3 regions of the Exiguobacterium sp. Helios genome follow, and region 2 is predicted to be linked to each of the others. Evidence: riboswitches for the same ligand, from Rfam matches in the RefSeq annotation. Region 2 holds a riboswitch; each other region holds the start of a gene.
What was found. Region 2 has a riboswitch for thiamine pyrophosphate ahead of HNY42_RS07605 (thiamine phosphate synthase). Riboswitches for the same ligand answer to the same signal wherever they lie in the genome.

Region 1 (4,835 bases), 270 kb from region 2:
GGCGTTCCTTTTCCTTCACGTAAAACGTGTAATTTCCCTGGTACAGCTGAATCTGCCCCTCCTCCAGTTCAGCGATGCGCGTCACGACCGCATCAAGAAACACACGATCGTGGGAGACGATCAGGACAGCCCCGGCATAATCGGCTAAAAAGGATTCCAGCCACTCGACGGCGTCTAAATCCAGATGGTTCGTCGGTTCGTCGAGGATCAACAACTCCGGCTCGGTCAACAACATCCTTCCGAGGCAGATTTTGGTCTGTTCGCCGCCGCTGAGCTGCTCAAACGGACGGTCCAAAAGGGCATGCAACTGCAAGCCGTTAATCATCCGGTCGATTTTGGAATCCAGCAAATACCCGCCTTGGCGCTCAAAAGCTTCGGTCTCTTGCGTGTAGCGTTCGAGCAACTGATCGATTTGATCCGTTTTTGTCGCCATGTCCCGTTCGATTTGTTGCAGGGAGCGTTGTAAATCGACAAGCGTGGCGAAGGCAGTCCACAGGACATCACGCCCCGTCATTACGTTGTCGAACACGGGAAGTTGTGCCAAATAACCGATGGAGAGCCCGCTTTTTTGATAAATCGTTCCGCTGTCTTCGGAATCAAGACGGGCAATCAAACGTAAGAGCGTCGTTTTACCGCTTCCGTTTCGGCCGATCAAGCCGATGCGGTCTTGGTGCTCGATAAAGAGGGAGACGTCCGTTAAGATATCGTCGCCTCCGAATTGTTTTGTCAGGTGTTGGATGTCGCAGATCATCATATGAAATGTCCTCTCTGGCGCATCAAAAAAAGGAGAGCGCAAACAGCACTCTCCTTGACTCGTGGAAGATGCGCTTTGCTTTATTTTTCAGGTATGAGGTTCGTTAAAAAAGGGCAGACTAGTCCCTTAGAACGCCATTCCATGAAAAATCGCGCGCAACAGATACAGTTGTTCCATCAACCAATGCTTACACGCAGCAAAACCCATGTCTCCACACCACCTTTTCCGATTCAATACATCTATTTTACCATGCCTGACAGAAAAGAAAACGTTAATCTTTATTTAAATAAGCCGGCAATCGAGTTGAAGAATGCACTGAGACCATCAAACAACTTCGCAAAAAATCCTTTTGTCTCTTCTGAGGTCGCGAAGGCCTGGATATCTTGTCCGGCATCTTTTAGACCACTCTCGATTTGACCCCAGTTCAGGTCCGCTTGTTCCATTTGATTAAACAGTCCGGTCAACCGGTCCATCTGAGCATCGGATAAATTGATGTTATTGTTTTGGATGACTTGGACGATGACGTTTTCAATCTCGACCTTCGTTTCCGGCTGTTGTTTCGCGATTTCCGCTTTGATTTCATTCATCAAGTCGGCGACTTTATCCGTCCCGACCGTTTTCCCGACATCGGATGTCACAGAGAGTTCTTGCTGGGCAAGGTCTTTTCGTTCATCCGTCAGTTTGATGCCGGTCTCGGCAGATGTTTGATCATACGCTTTCATGATCCCGGTCAAAGCCGAAGTTCCGGTTACCTTGTACGGGGACGTGATCGTAATGTCCGCATCCGTTACACCCGCTGTGACGAGGGCGTTGAGGTACATGTCTTTTGTGACCCAGGTGATGTTTTCGGTCGCGACAGATAATCCATCACCTTTTTCAGCCAACTCAATTTTAGCGGAAGAGTACATGCCGCCACCCCGTTGTGATTGGGGAATGTTTTTCCCGAGATATTTTTCTTCATCCGCAGATGTTGCAATAATCGGAGTAATGCCTTCCGGTGCATTCAGACGGGACAAGACCCACGATTTATCCTTTGCCCCAAGTGATTCGCCAAGGGTGACGATTGTTTTGTCGACCACTTGTTCAGCAGATGCGGTCGTCGGTAGCAGTAAGGTAGTAGCAAGTAATGCCGAAGCGGTCCATGTCATGGTTTTATTCATAAAAGTTCCTCCATAAGTTAAGTATCAGGTACTAAATTTAGTCTAATCGACCGGCGACAGAAGAGAATCGGTCTCAAGGACGAGCCGTCATCCACCTTCCGTCATGTTCCATTGTACAAAAAAATGGAGTGAAATGACGAGAATGGGTCAATTCCACATCAAATCATGATAAACTCAAAACAAATCAAATAGCGACCACTAGGGGAGTCAGTAGGCTGACTGAGACGACGGAGACGTTCGGACCCTTTGAACCTGATTAAGTTTGGACTTACGGAGGGAAGTGGCGTGGACGATCCTCTTTTTATGGTCTTTTCACGTCATGCCTGACATCAGGTGTGGCGTTTTTTGATTACAAAAGGGGGAACCAACATGACATTCAGTGAAGAAATCCGGCAAGCGGCAAAACGGTATTGGGACAGCAGCTTTACCCATCCATTCGTGACAGGGATTGCGGATGGAACACTACCAGAAGCAAAATTTCGCCATTACGTCCTACAGGATGCCTATTACTTAAAACATTTCGCGAAAATTCAGGCGCGGGCCGCGTCGAAGGCACAGGACTTCGCGACGATTGCCGAACTCGCGGAACATGCGACGTCGACCTATGCTGCAGAACTCAGTCTGCATCAATCGTTTTTTGAACCGCTTGGGATTTCGGACAAGACACTGGCAGAGTTTGAACCAGCACCGACCGCATATGCGTATATTTCGCATATGCACCATGCAAGTGAAGGGACGCTTGGGGAGACCATCGCTGCGATTTTACCGTGTTACTGGCTTTACTATGAGATTGGACAACAGTTACAGGCAGCGACACCGGCTTCACCGATTTATCAGCAATGGATTGCGACATACAGTTCCGAATGGTTCGAGCGGGTGGTCTTTGAACAGATTGACCGGTTAAATGAGTTGGCAGAGAAGGCGAGTGAACAAGAACGCGTCCGGATGAAACAACATTTCGTCAGAAGCTGTTATTACGAATTGATGTTTTGGCAGATGGGCTGGGCGGAAGAAACGTTTGAACGGCAGTACGAACAGACGATGGAAATGACATCATCCAAGTAAGGAAGGAAATACAAACACCGGATCCGACGATAAGCGGATCCGGTGTTTGTTCTATAGAAAACATCAATCAACTGTGGTGTTCAATCAAATCGGCGAGACGTTGTTTCACGAGTGACGGATTCGTTAAGTCCTGGTTCGATAATGAAAGTTTCGTCATCGTCTCATCGGTTCCTGCCATTTCACTGAACAGCGAACCGAGACTGTGGGCACGGCGGTCGATTTGGACGACGATGTCGATGCCGAACCGGTCTTGCAACAGGATAACTTCGATTTCGTCCAGCTTGTGAGCATAATGAGTACCGCGGGCAGAATACTCAAGTTCCTGCGCGATCGGCAAATCTTTCCGGAAGCGGCCCGGCAATTTCTCTGTATCAGCTTTCTTGAGGCGGAATCCGAGGTTTTCCATCGCTTCAAGGATGACCGATTGGTAGTCATTCGCTTTGACGACGACAGCATCGTGGTCAGAAGGGTCAACCGCCTGCGCGATATCAAGACCCGTCTCGATCCACGACTTCGATTGGCTGACGGAAAGTGGTGTATTAAAAGGGACTTGAAGCGTAAACGGTATTTCCCGTTCGACGTCTGCTTCAATCGTAAACGGGGCTTCATTTAATGCAAACCGGTCCAGTGTGAACGTCGTGAATGCCGTGCTGTCCCCGACTTCTTGTTTGTACTGGGTATTGAAGGCGAGATAAATCCGGGCGATTTCCTGATCGACGTTACCGCCCTTAATATGAACGACTCCTTGAATCGTTCCACCGGGTTCACAGTGATCTTGTTCGAGTCGTGTATCGACCGTTGCGGCACCAATGCCGATTTGTGAAAGAATTTTTTTGAACATGTTGTGTTCCTCCTTTAAATTAAGTATGACGACTAAAAATAAAGCTTGCTTGCTTGTCGAACGCGGGTGAATTTGCTACAGTTTCGAAAGACCAAACAAAAAAAGGACGGGACGATACGTGGAACTAGACCAATTAAAAGACCTGCTCACTGAAAAACTGCAGGCAACTTCACTCATACACGCGACGATTAGTGGTCCGCGCCAAAAATCAAACGATCTGCGTCGAATCAAGTTAAAACCGATTCTACTTAGAGATACGTATGCAATCCAGTTAGAGTTTCAACATGAACGGATCATTAAGCATGAGAATTTAAGTATAGAAGAATTTATTTTGCGAATGGACGACTATTTTAACGAATTTCGTCAATTTTTATTCCGTTTCGAGACGGAAGAAGTCCAGTTCCAACTCTCGAAGAAAATGAAAGTTTCACTGAAGACGACAGGCAAGGAACCGGTAAAGGCCGAACTGTCTCACAATCGAAAGAAAAGCCATTTGTTAGAAGACGGCGTGCCGGTACCGTTTTTGATTCGTCTTGGTGTAATGACGGAAGAAGGACAGGTCAAGCGTCAAAAATATGATAAGTTTAAACAAATCAATCGTTTTCTTGAATTCGTCGAAGACAGTATCGCAGTATTGCCGCAAGGGCGTACGTTACGGATTTTGGATTTTGGATGCGGTAAATCGTATCTGACGTTTGCTCTCTATCATTACTTGAAAATCGTCAAGGGATTTGATTTAAACGTCACCGGTCTTGATCTCAAAAAAGAAGTCATCGAGGATTGTACAGCCATCGCTGCTGATTTAGGGTATGATGATTTATCGTTCCGTGTCGGTGATGTCCATGATTACGACCAGGATACGGAAGTTGATTTAATGGTGACGCTACATGCTTGTGACGTTGCGACGGATGTCGCGCTTGCCCGGGCAGTCGACTGGAATGCATCGGTCATTCTCAGTGTCCCGTGTTGTCAGAAGGAGTTGAACCGTCAGCTGGACTGTTCACCGCTTGACGTC
Region 2 (4,835 bases):
ATGAAGCTGAGCGCGAGCGGATTTAAGATGCCCTGTCCGGAACCGATTGGTGATGCTGCCGGCATAATCGCATGACAGCCGAGTTCTTCGAGCCGACGGGCAAGCAACAAATCGTCTGATGTATACGGCAAGACGATGAAGCCATCCTTGATTAATTCCTCTGCTGCTCGTAATGTTTCAATCGGATCCGGCAGCAGTGTCTTGTCACAACCGATTACCTCGACCTTGACCATATCGCACATCCCTGAGGCCCGGGCAAGGCGGGCAAGGCGGACCGCTTCCTCCGCCGTCTTCGCACCCGCAGTGTTCGGCAAGAGATCATAGCAGCTTAAGTCAAGCGCTGCGAGCGGATCGTTCTGTTCCTTTGCAAAGACGTCGAGACGCCGGACGGAAAACGTTAAAATGTTTGTTTCCGATGCTTCGACCGCTTGCTGTTGCTTCTCATTATCCGAATATTTTCCTGTCCCCAGTAACAATCGTGATGCAAATGTTTTTCCGCCAATTTCTAACATGTTATCCGCCTCCTACAAAATGAACGATTTCAATGACATCTCCGGACGTAACGTCCGTATCCGGATAGCTCGACCGGTCGATGATTTGATGATTCTGCTCGATGATGACGACTTGTCCCTGAATCTCCAGTTTTTCTAACAAGTCGTGTAACGTCTTGATTTCCTCTGTCAAAGCATAGTTTTTCCCATTCAATCGGATAGTCATCTGCTTTCCTCCTGTCGTCGGCTGTTAAAACCATCCAGTGTCACTCTTGGCGTTTGCCCCATGAGACAATCGGCCAAGACGTTGGCCGTCGCAGGGGCCAGTAAGATGCCATGCCGGTGATGGCCTGACGCGACGAACAACCCATCGATTCCGTCCACTGCTCCGAGATACGGCAGACCGTCCCCGGTTTGCGGTCGAACACCGGACCAAGCTTCCACGAACACGGCCTCTGCAAGCGGCGGATAGAGCTTTACTGCTGCATTCAATAACAAACGAATACTGTTCAGACTGACGGTCGTTGATTCATCACCAACCCGTTCCGTCGCCCCGATGATGATCCGTCCGTCTGCTTTCGGGACTAAATAGACCGCATCACCAAACAGCGTCCGATTGAGTTGTCCGGTCGTCAGCCGGACAGACAGACACTCGCCCTTGACCGGAAGTGTGTTAATCGTCACTCCGACCGTCTGTAACAATTCTTCCGATCCGCGACCACCGGCGACAATAATTTGTCTGCCCGCCCGTAGCCCCCGGTTCGTCTCGGCGCCGGTCACCGTTTGTCCGTCCCGTACGAGACGTGCTACGACCGTTGCCTCTTCGATTCCCCCGCCCCGTCGTTCGATCGCACTGCGTAATGCTTGTGCAAGCAACCGCGGATCAACCTGTCCGACCGAATCAAACGTCCGCCAGTGATGTGCCTGTTGCATATGAAACGGTTGTTCCAGATACCCGCTTCCGAGACCGGTCTCGTCAAACAATTGTTGCACGAATTCCGGATACAGCGTCCGGCTCAGCCGGGCCAGTTCATGTAACGGTGCCAGCAATTCTTCATCTGTCGCGAGCATTCCCGCTGCTGCTTGCGTCGCTCCCTGACCGACAGTTGACTGTTCAAGCAAATGAACGGTTTTCCCGCGCTGCAGGAGCTCATAGCCGAGCGTCAAACCAATGATGCCGGCTCCGATGATTAAAACATCCGGGCGTGTCATCGTTGCATCACCGCCCGGAACCGGTTGGCTGCTTCGACCGGAGACGCCTGACCGAGAATGCCCGACAAGACGGCCCCGCCTGCGCAGCCGGTCGCCAGGATATCCGGCAGATTGTCCGGTGTAATGCCACCAATTGCAATGACAGGAATCGATGTCCAGTCGACAACTTGTTTCAAGGCGTCGAGTCCCCGGGGCGGTACACCCGGTTTTGATCCCGTCTCAAAAATATGGCCATACAGGACGTAATCAGCACCGGCTTGTTCCGCCGCTATCGCTTCCGTTAACGAGTGAACCGATTGACCGATCACCAGTTCCGGAAAACGGTGACGGACGAGGTCGACCGGAATGCTGCGTGTTGTCAGCTGAACTCCGGTGCCGGTGACGACTGCCACGTCCAGCCGGTCATGGACAATTAATTGCTCTGCCTTTACGCCTCGTCGCACGAGTGTTTCGATGCACACGACCAGTTCCTTCGCTGACCATAACGGCTCCCGCAGATGAATCCGGTCGACGGATAGTGCGAGTTTCGGCAACAGCTGTTCGAGTATGTCCGGACGCCGCTTGCCGGTTGTCATCAGATGTAACTGGCTCATCATTTCCCCCTTTCCACACGAAAAAGGACCACCCCATGAACTGATGGAGTGGTCCTACAAAAAAGGGCGACAGTTGTCGCATCCTCTATGAATGATCGGAATCCACTTCCCTCCGCTAGTACGAACTAGATCAGGTTCAAAGGGTCCGGATACTTCCGTCTCAGTCTGCTGCGAGACTCCCCTAGTGTAGATATTGATTTGTGTGGTACGCCTGTAGTTTACCACGGGTAGTCCGATTTGTTCTACCCTTGATTAGTGTCGTATGTCCGATTCGAGCGCTTTGACCTGCTCGATTAGCTTTTCATACGCGTCGACGCGTTTCGTTTCCGACAAGTCATACGTTTGTTTTAAGCGTAATACCCTCATGACTTTCTGATCAAGGTCTGCTCTCGACAATTTACCTTGTTTGATCCGTGTCATGATTTCCTTGTGAACAGACGCGTATGCGCCGGGCGATGAGAACATCGCCATATCCGCACCATTTTCGAGGGCAAGACTTGCCGCCTGGGCAAGTCCGTACCGTTCTGTGATGGCTCCCATGACCAAATCGTCCGTGATGATGACACCGTCAAACTTCAGCTCATCCCGTAACACCCCGGTCATGACGGGTTTCGACAACGAAGACGGACGGGTTTTGTCGAGTGCCGGAAACAGGATATGCGCGACCATGACCATCTCGGCCCCTTCCTGAATCGCCCGTTTGAACGGGACCAGCTCCGTCTGCTCGAGTTCCGCTTTCGTCGCATCGACCCGCGGTAGACCGACATGTGAGTCGACGGTCGTATCCCCGTGTCCCGGAAAATGTTTGACGACCGGAACGATGTCTTCTTCTTTCATGCCCTGCATCAATGGCACACCAAGCCGGGCGACTTGTTGCGGATCCGCACTGAGCGCCCGGTCGCCGATGATTGGATTCGCCGGATTACTGTTCACATCAAGGACCGGTGCGAAATCCATATTAAAGCCGTAAAAACGGGAAATCGAACCAAGTGTCTGTCCGACTTCCTTCATCAATGCCGGATCATTTTTATGACCAAACGAGAGGCTCGGTGGTAATTTGAGCTGTGCGTCCGGGACCCGGCTGACCCGTCCGCCTTCCTCGTCAAAGCCAAGGAACGCTTTTGAATCAGCGGTTTGCGCCTTGGCAATCGCTGTTGTAAAGGTTTTCAGTTGATCGGTTGAAGTGATATTGCCACCAAGCAGCAGGACACCACCGAGCGCATGGTCCTGCAATAATTGACGATCCGCTTGTGTCAAAGCTGTTCCCGTTACCCCGATATACAGCAACTGATCGACTTTTTCCGCCGTCGACATGTTCGAAACGGTTTGCTTGAGTTGTTTCTCTGCCCGTTCAGCAGCAGAAGGTCGATCCGGCTGCGGCGGCTTTGTTTTCTTTGCCGGCTTCGGTTGCGGGTCAGCGGGTTGTACGGGCTCGTCAGCACAACCGGCAAGGAGGACGCTTGCCAACAGAACAGGGACCATCCGTTTCAAATCGGTTCCTCGTTCCGGACGCCGTTGATCGAGTAATAAACTTCAATCTCCGCGTTCAGCGATTGCGAGACCGAGCAGTATTTGTCTTTTGATAAGGCAATCGCCCGGCGGACTTTATCGTCCGGTAAATCACCTTCGAGCCGGTAATGAATCGAGATCGTCGTGAAACGCCGGGGATGATCATCCGCCCGTTCGCCTTCGATATCCATTTCAAATGACGTCAGCGTCAAGCGCATCTTTTCTAAAATCGAGACGATATCGATGCCGGTACAGCCGGCAACGGCATGAAGCAAGAGCTCCGTCGGCCGGGGTGCCTGATTGTCCCCACCGTTTTCCGGAGCTGCATCCATCGCTAAGTGATGTCCGGATTCGGTTTCCCCGCTGAAGCCCATCTTTTGATTCCAAGTGACTGTTGCTTGCATCAAGATCACGTCCTTTTCTGATTTAGGTGATGTTTCCTACTCTGTTAGTATACCCGAATCAATGACAAGTGAAATTGACTGTCTATTCACAATAATGCTTCTTTTTCCGGGTCAGGTAAATCCGGTTTCCGCCCTTCTTAAATCATGCTATTCTGATAAACGATAGTTTTTTTGCGCACAGGCGCCAGAAGTGGGGAATTGTATATGTCATCATCATCGACTCGTTTGAGTCAAGCCGACTGGCTGTTAATCGCGACGTTATCCATGTTGACTTTTGTCCTTGGAACAAGCGAATTCGTCATCGTCGGTATTTTATCTGAAATTGCGGACGGTCTGAACATCACAATTGCGAAAGCCGGCACGCTCGTCTCCGCCTTTGCGATCGCCTTCGCCATCGGAACACCGATTACGATGTCCTTGACCGGACACCTTGAGCGGCGGAAGTTAATGCTCAGTCTGATTTTTGTCTGGATTATTCTGAATATCTGCAGCGGGATCGCACCGAATTATGAACTGTTGCTGTTGTCTCGGATCGTGACGGCTGTTCTGACGGGTGTCCTGATTTCACTGGCGATGGTCGTCGCAAGCGATAGTGTACCGATCGCAAAACGCGGCGTCGCCGTCTC
Region 3 (4,835 bases), 680 kb from region 2:
ACGGGACGTTTGAACAGGAGTTCTCAAGTGAGGTCGCGCTCGATCAGGTCATTCGTCAATATCCGCAAGCCGGTGCGCAAGTCGAACCGAACGATTCGGTAACGGTCTTTATTTCTCGCGGAGAGGAAGAAAAGACCATCACGGCGACGTTCCCCGAGAAAGTAGTCTATGATGGCGTCAGTGAAGACGAGGAGCCTGCGCCACGTCAACTCGTCCGGATTGAGACGGAAGATGCCAAAGGAAAACGAACCGTCATCGAAGAATCGATTGATCAGGATGAAACGTTTGATGTTCCATTGACGATTGATCCGGGAGAAGAAGGCAAGATTACGATTTATAAAGATGACGAAGTTTACCGGGCGAAGACGATTACGTACAATCAGGCAAAATCACAAGAATAACGAGCAGGACGTTAATCCTGACAAAGGAGGGCATAGGATGGCAGAAAATCGAATTGAAGATAATCGGGATGGAACGATTATCCGTTTACAGGGTGGCTTTTATGATGTCATGACGCCTCAAGGTGAAATCCGTTCACGGGCACGCGGTAATTTCAGAAAACGGGGCATCAGCCCTGTCGTCGGCGATGAAGTCGTGTTACACATCGAAAGTGAGACCGGATATATCCTGGAAGTAAAAGACCGTCAAAATTTCTTGGTCCGCCCACCAGTTGCCAATATCGATCAAGCTTTGTTGGTCGTATCGGCAGCAGAACCTGATTTTTCTGCCCATCTGTTGGACCGGTTTTTAGTGTTGATTGAAGCAAAGGAAATTCAACCGATCATCATCTTGACGAAGATGGACTTGTTACAAGGTGAAGCCGAACAAGGGGTATTGGAAGCCATTGCCGCTTACCGGACCATCGGATATCACGTCATCGAAACTTCAAGTGAGACATTGGCCGGAGTCGAATCTGTCCGTCCGTTGTTAAAAGATAAAACGAGTGTCCTGGCCGGACAATCCGGTGTAGGGAAAAGTTCGTTGTTGAATGCCTTGGAACCTTCGTTGGCACTGGAAACGAGTCATATTTCGAAGGCACTTGGTCGTGGACGCCATACTACCCGTCATGTGACATTGATTCCGCTTGGCGAAGGCTTAATTGCAGATACCCCGGGATTTTCGAATCTCGATTTTCCGCACGAAATGGAACTCGAGGAGTTACGATGGTGTTTCCCTGAATTTGTTGCTTTACAGGACGAATGCAAGTACCGTGGCTGTCTGCACTTGAATGAGCCCGGTTGTGCCGTTAAAAAAGCCGTCGAGGCCCATGAAATCATGGCTTCCCGGTATACGAATTATGGTATGTTTGTAGAGGAAATCAAGAATCGGACGCGGAGGTATTAAGATGATTAAAATCGCACCATCAATCTTATCAGCAGATTTTGCAAATTTAGAGCGGGATGTCAAAGCAGTTGAAGCGGCGGGAGCCGATTATATCCATTTTGATGTCATGGATGGTCAATTTGTTCCGAACATTTCCTTTGGACTCCCTGTATTAAGCAGTTTACGTCAAAAAACAGATATGGTTCTCGACGTCCATCTCATGATTGATCGTCCGGAAAACTTTGTCGAATCCTTCGTTGCAGCAGGTGCTGATATCGTAACCTTCCACGTGGAGGCGACGAATCATGTCCATCGTGTGTTGCAACAAATCAAAGCAGCTGGAGCGAAAGCAGGAGTAGTACTCAACCCGCATACGCCGCTGTCGACGATCGAACACGTGCTTGAAGATGTGGACATGGTCTTATTGATGACGGTCAATCCGGGATTCGGCGGACAAGCGTTCATTCCAGGTGTGATGAAGAAATTAAATCAACTGGCTGCAATGAAAGCAGAACAAAATCTATCCTTCGAGATTGAAATCGATGGTGGAGTTAATGCGGAAACAGCAAAATTATGTATCGAGAATGGGGCAAACGTACTTGTTGCAGGTTCCGCTATCTACAATGCACCGGATTATTCAGAAGCAATCACTAGTATTCGGAATGCTGCTCACGTATAATAGGGGCAGAATCAAAATTAAATGATGACCGCAAGGGGTGTCGCGTCAAGCGGCTGAGAGAAGTGATTGGACTTTAACCCTTCGAACCTGTTCCGTTCAGACGGACGTAGGGATGTGGCGCACGCAGGCAGTACGGCGTTCGTCGTACTGCCTTTTTGCCGTCCTGCGATTTTATTTTTTAGGAGGAAAAAAGGATGAAACGGCTACAAATGTTAATGGAAATTGCAATCTTTGCAAGTCTTGGTGTGGTGTTCGATTTATTGATCCCATTTAAAATGCCGCAAGGTGGTTCAATTAGTTTAGCGATGTTACCGATTTTCGTCATGGCGTTTCGTCACGGCGTTGTCGGTGGGGTCGTGACGGGAGCGCTCGTCGGAACGATTCAACTGATGTTCGCTCCACAAATCCTGACGGTCGTCCAGCCGTTACTCGATTATACGATCGCGTTTGGAGTCGTCGGACTGAGCGGACTGTTCGCACGGAAAGTCAAAAAAGCAGCAGCAGCCGGGAAAAATGGCCGTCTAATGGCGATTGTACTAGGTGCGACATTGCTTGGTGCAGGTTTCCGTTATGTCTGTCACGTCATTAGTGGAATCGTGTTCTTCGCTGAGTATGCGGAAGGTCCGGTCGTCCCGTATTCGTTGATCTATAACGCGACGTATATGGTTCCATCGTATCTGTTATGTGGTATTGTCGCAGGACTCCTGTTTACGACAGCACCACGACTTCTTCGTTATTCAGCACGGGGTGTCTGATGCGGGTTGTGATTGTAGCGGCCGGTCCGGCGGAAGACATCCCGTCCCTGAAACCGTTTATGGATGAGAAGACGGTTGTCATCGCTGTTGACGGAGGTGTCACCGTTTTGGCACAGCAAGGTTTCGCTTTTGACTTGGCGATTGGGGACTTTGATTCTCTCGGATACAAACCGGAAGGAGCGATCATCCATCCGGCTGAAAAGGATGAGACCGACTTGGAACTGGCTTTACGACATGTCAGTCAACAGTATGAAGCAACGGAAGTGTTAATATTCGGTGCGACCGGAGGACGACTTGATATGACGCTTCAAAACGTCTATCTGCTAAAACAATTTCCGGCAGTCCGCTTGATGACGAAGCGGGAAGAGGTTCGTTTCTTACAGCCGGGGACGTATGAGATCGAGGCAGATGGATTTCACTATCTCTCTTTCATCCCGCTCGTTCCGACATGTTTGACCCTCCGCGGGGTCAAGTACCCGTTGACGAATCATGACGTGCCGGTCGGCGGATCATTGACCGTCAGCAATGAATGGACACATCACGGAGTGGCGAACGTGACGGTGCATACCGGTGAAGTGATTGCTTTAAGAAGTTTGTCAGACCACTAAAAAACGTGATCGGCTTTAGGATATCCTAAAAGTCGATCACGTTTTTTGTAGTTTTTTAAGATTCCAATGTCGAGCTGGCTGCCTGACGTTCAGTTTGAGCCGCAATATGTTTTCCTTTGACGAACAGGTGGTAAGAGGCCCACGTCAAGAGGAAGAATGGAACACCTATATACAGCGCAATCCGTTGATCCGCTTGGAATGCCAAGCTGATCAGTACAAGCATGTTTAAAGAGAACGAGATAATCGGCAAGACCGGGAAGAACGGAGTCTTGAATTTCAATTCACTGACAGCATGTCCCTCTTTGATGAATTGACGACGGAAGGCGATCTGTGAAGCAGAAATCGAAATCCAACCGACTTGCGCACCGAGTCCGGCGAGTGACAACAACCAGATGAAGACGGTATCTTCCGCGAAAAAGGCAGTCAATAGTGATAACATCGCAAACAGCATCGTAAAGCACAAAGCGCGCATAGGTACTCCGCGTGAGTTGACGATGGCAAGTTTTTTCGAAATCATGCCTTCTTGTGACATCGACCATAACATCCGAGTAGCAGCGTACAACCCCGAGTTCCCGACCGACAGTAAGGCTGTCAACACGACGATGTTCATTAAATCAGCTGCATAAGGAATTCCGATGGCATCAAATACCATGATGAACGGACTGCTGATGCCGCCGGCTGTTTCGTAAGGAATCAAGGCGCCGACAATCGTAATCGAGAGGACGAAGAAGATGAACGTCCGCCAGACGGTATTACGGATTGCTTTTGGAATCGATTTTTCTGGATCGTTTGATTCTCCGGCAGCAACCCCAATCAATTCGGTTCCTTGGAACGCAAAGTTGACGGCAATCATCGTCGTCAATACCCCCAGGGCGCCGTTCGGGAATAATCCGTTTGAAGTAAAATTGGCGAACAAACTTTCCGGACGTGCTGCCGCCATATCAATCCAGCCAAACCAAGCCGCTCCCCCGAGCACGATGAAAAATAGAATGGCAAGGACTTTCAGGCTCGAGAACCAAAACTCAGCCTCCCCGAAGGCTTTTGCGGAGACCGCATTGAGACCGAATAAAAGGACGGTGAAAATCGCACACCAGATGACGATTGGTGTATCCGGAAACCATCGATCCATCAGACTGCCGGCTGCCGTGATTTCGAGCGCCACCGTGACAGCCCAACCGAGCCAGTAAATCCAACCGACGGCAAATCCGATACCCGGTCCGATGAACCGTGTCGTATACGTTTGGAAAGATCCTGAGACCGGCATATGGACAGCCATCTCCCCTAAACATAACATCGTCAGATACATGATGGTCCCACCCACGATGTAACTGAGAACCGCCCCGAGCGGTCCCGCTTGCGAAATCGTCAATCCAGAACCGAGGAACAGTCCCGTACCGATAATCCCTCCGAGTGAAATCATGAAGAGATGTCGGCTTGTCATTTCTCTTTTTAACTGCATGTTGACCCTTC

Region 1: another riboswitch for thiamine pyrophosphate. It lies ahead of tenA (thiaminase II); the one in region 2 lies ahead of HNY42_RS07605 (thiamine phosphate synthase).
Region 3: another riboswitch for thiamine pyrophosphate. It lies ahead of thiT (energy-coupled thiamine transporter ThiT); the one in region 2 lies ahead of HNY42_RS07605 (thiamine phosphate synthase).

What each region holds. Positions count from the first base shown of each region.
Region 1 is NZ_CP053557.1:1,217,795-1,222,629, forward strand. Features, by position in the region: gene abc-f (ribosomal protection-like ABC-F family protein) at 1-754, opposite strand, end outside; gene HNY42_RS06240 (DUF1002 domain-containing protein) at 1,033-1,914, opposite strand; TPP riboswitch at 2,105-2,210, shown strand; gene tenA (thiaminase II) at 2,284-2,979, shown strand; gene HNY42_RS06250 (sporulation protein) at 3,047-3,820, opposite strand; gene HNY42_RS06255 (class I SAM-dependent methyltransferase) at 3,939-4,835, shown strand, end outside.
Region 2 is NZ_CP053557.1:1,485,715-1,490,549, reverse strand. Features, by position in the region: gene HNY42_RS07620 (thiazole synthase) at 1-512, opposite strand, end outside; gene thiS (sulfur carrier protein ThiS) at 514-717, opposite strand; gene HNY42_RS07610 (NAD(P)/FAD-dependent oxidoreductase) at 714-1,703, opposite strand; gene HNY42_RS07605 (thiamine phosphate synthase) at 1,700-2,296, opposite strand; TPP riboswitch at 2,387-2,489, opposite strand; gene nagZ (beta-N-acetylhexosaminidase) at 2,549-3,778, opposite strand; gene HNY42_RS07595 (OsmC family protein) at 3,784-4,209, opposite strand; gene HNY42_RS07590 (MFS transporter) at 4,414-4,835, shown strand, end outside.
Region 3 is NZ_CP053557.1:2,165,786-2,170,620, reverse strand. Features, by position in the region: gene pknB (Stk1 family PASTA domain-containing Ser/Thr kinase) at 1-401, shown strand, start outside; gene rsgA (ribosome small subunit-dependent GTPase A) at 439-1,344, shown strand; gene rpe (ribulose-phosphate 3-epimerase) at 1,346-2,002, shown strand; TPP riboswitch at 2,026-2,132, shown strand; gene thiT (energy-coupled thiamine transporter ThiT) at 2,197-2,757, shown strand; gene HNY42_RS11385 (thiamine diphosphokinase) at 2,757-3,365, shown strand; gene HNY42_RS11380 (amino acid permease) at 3,421-4,824, opposite strand.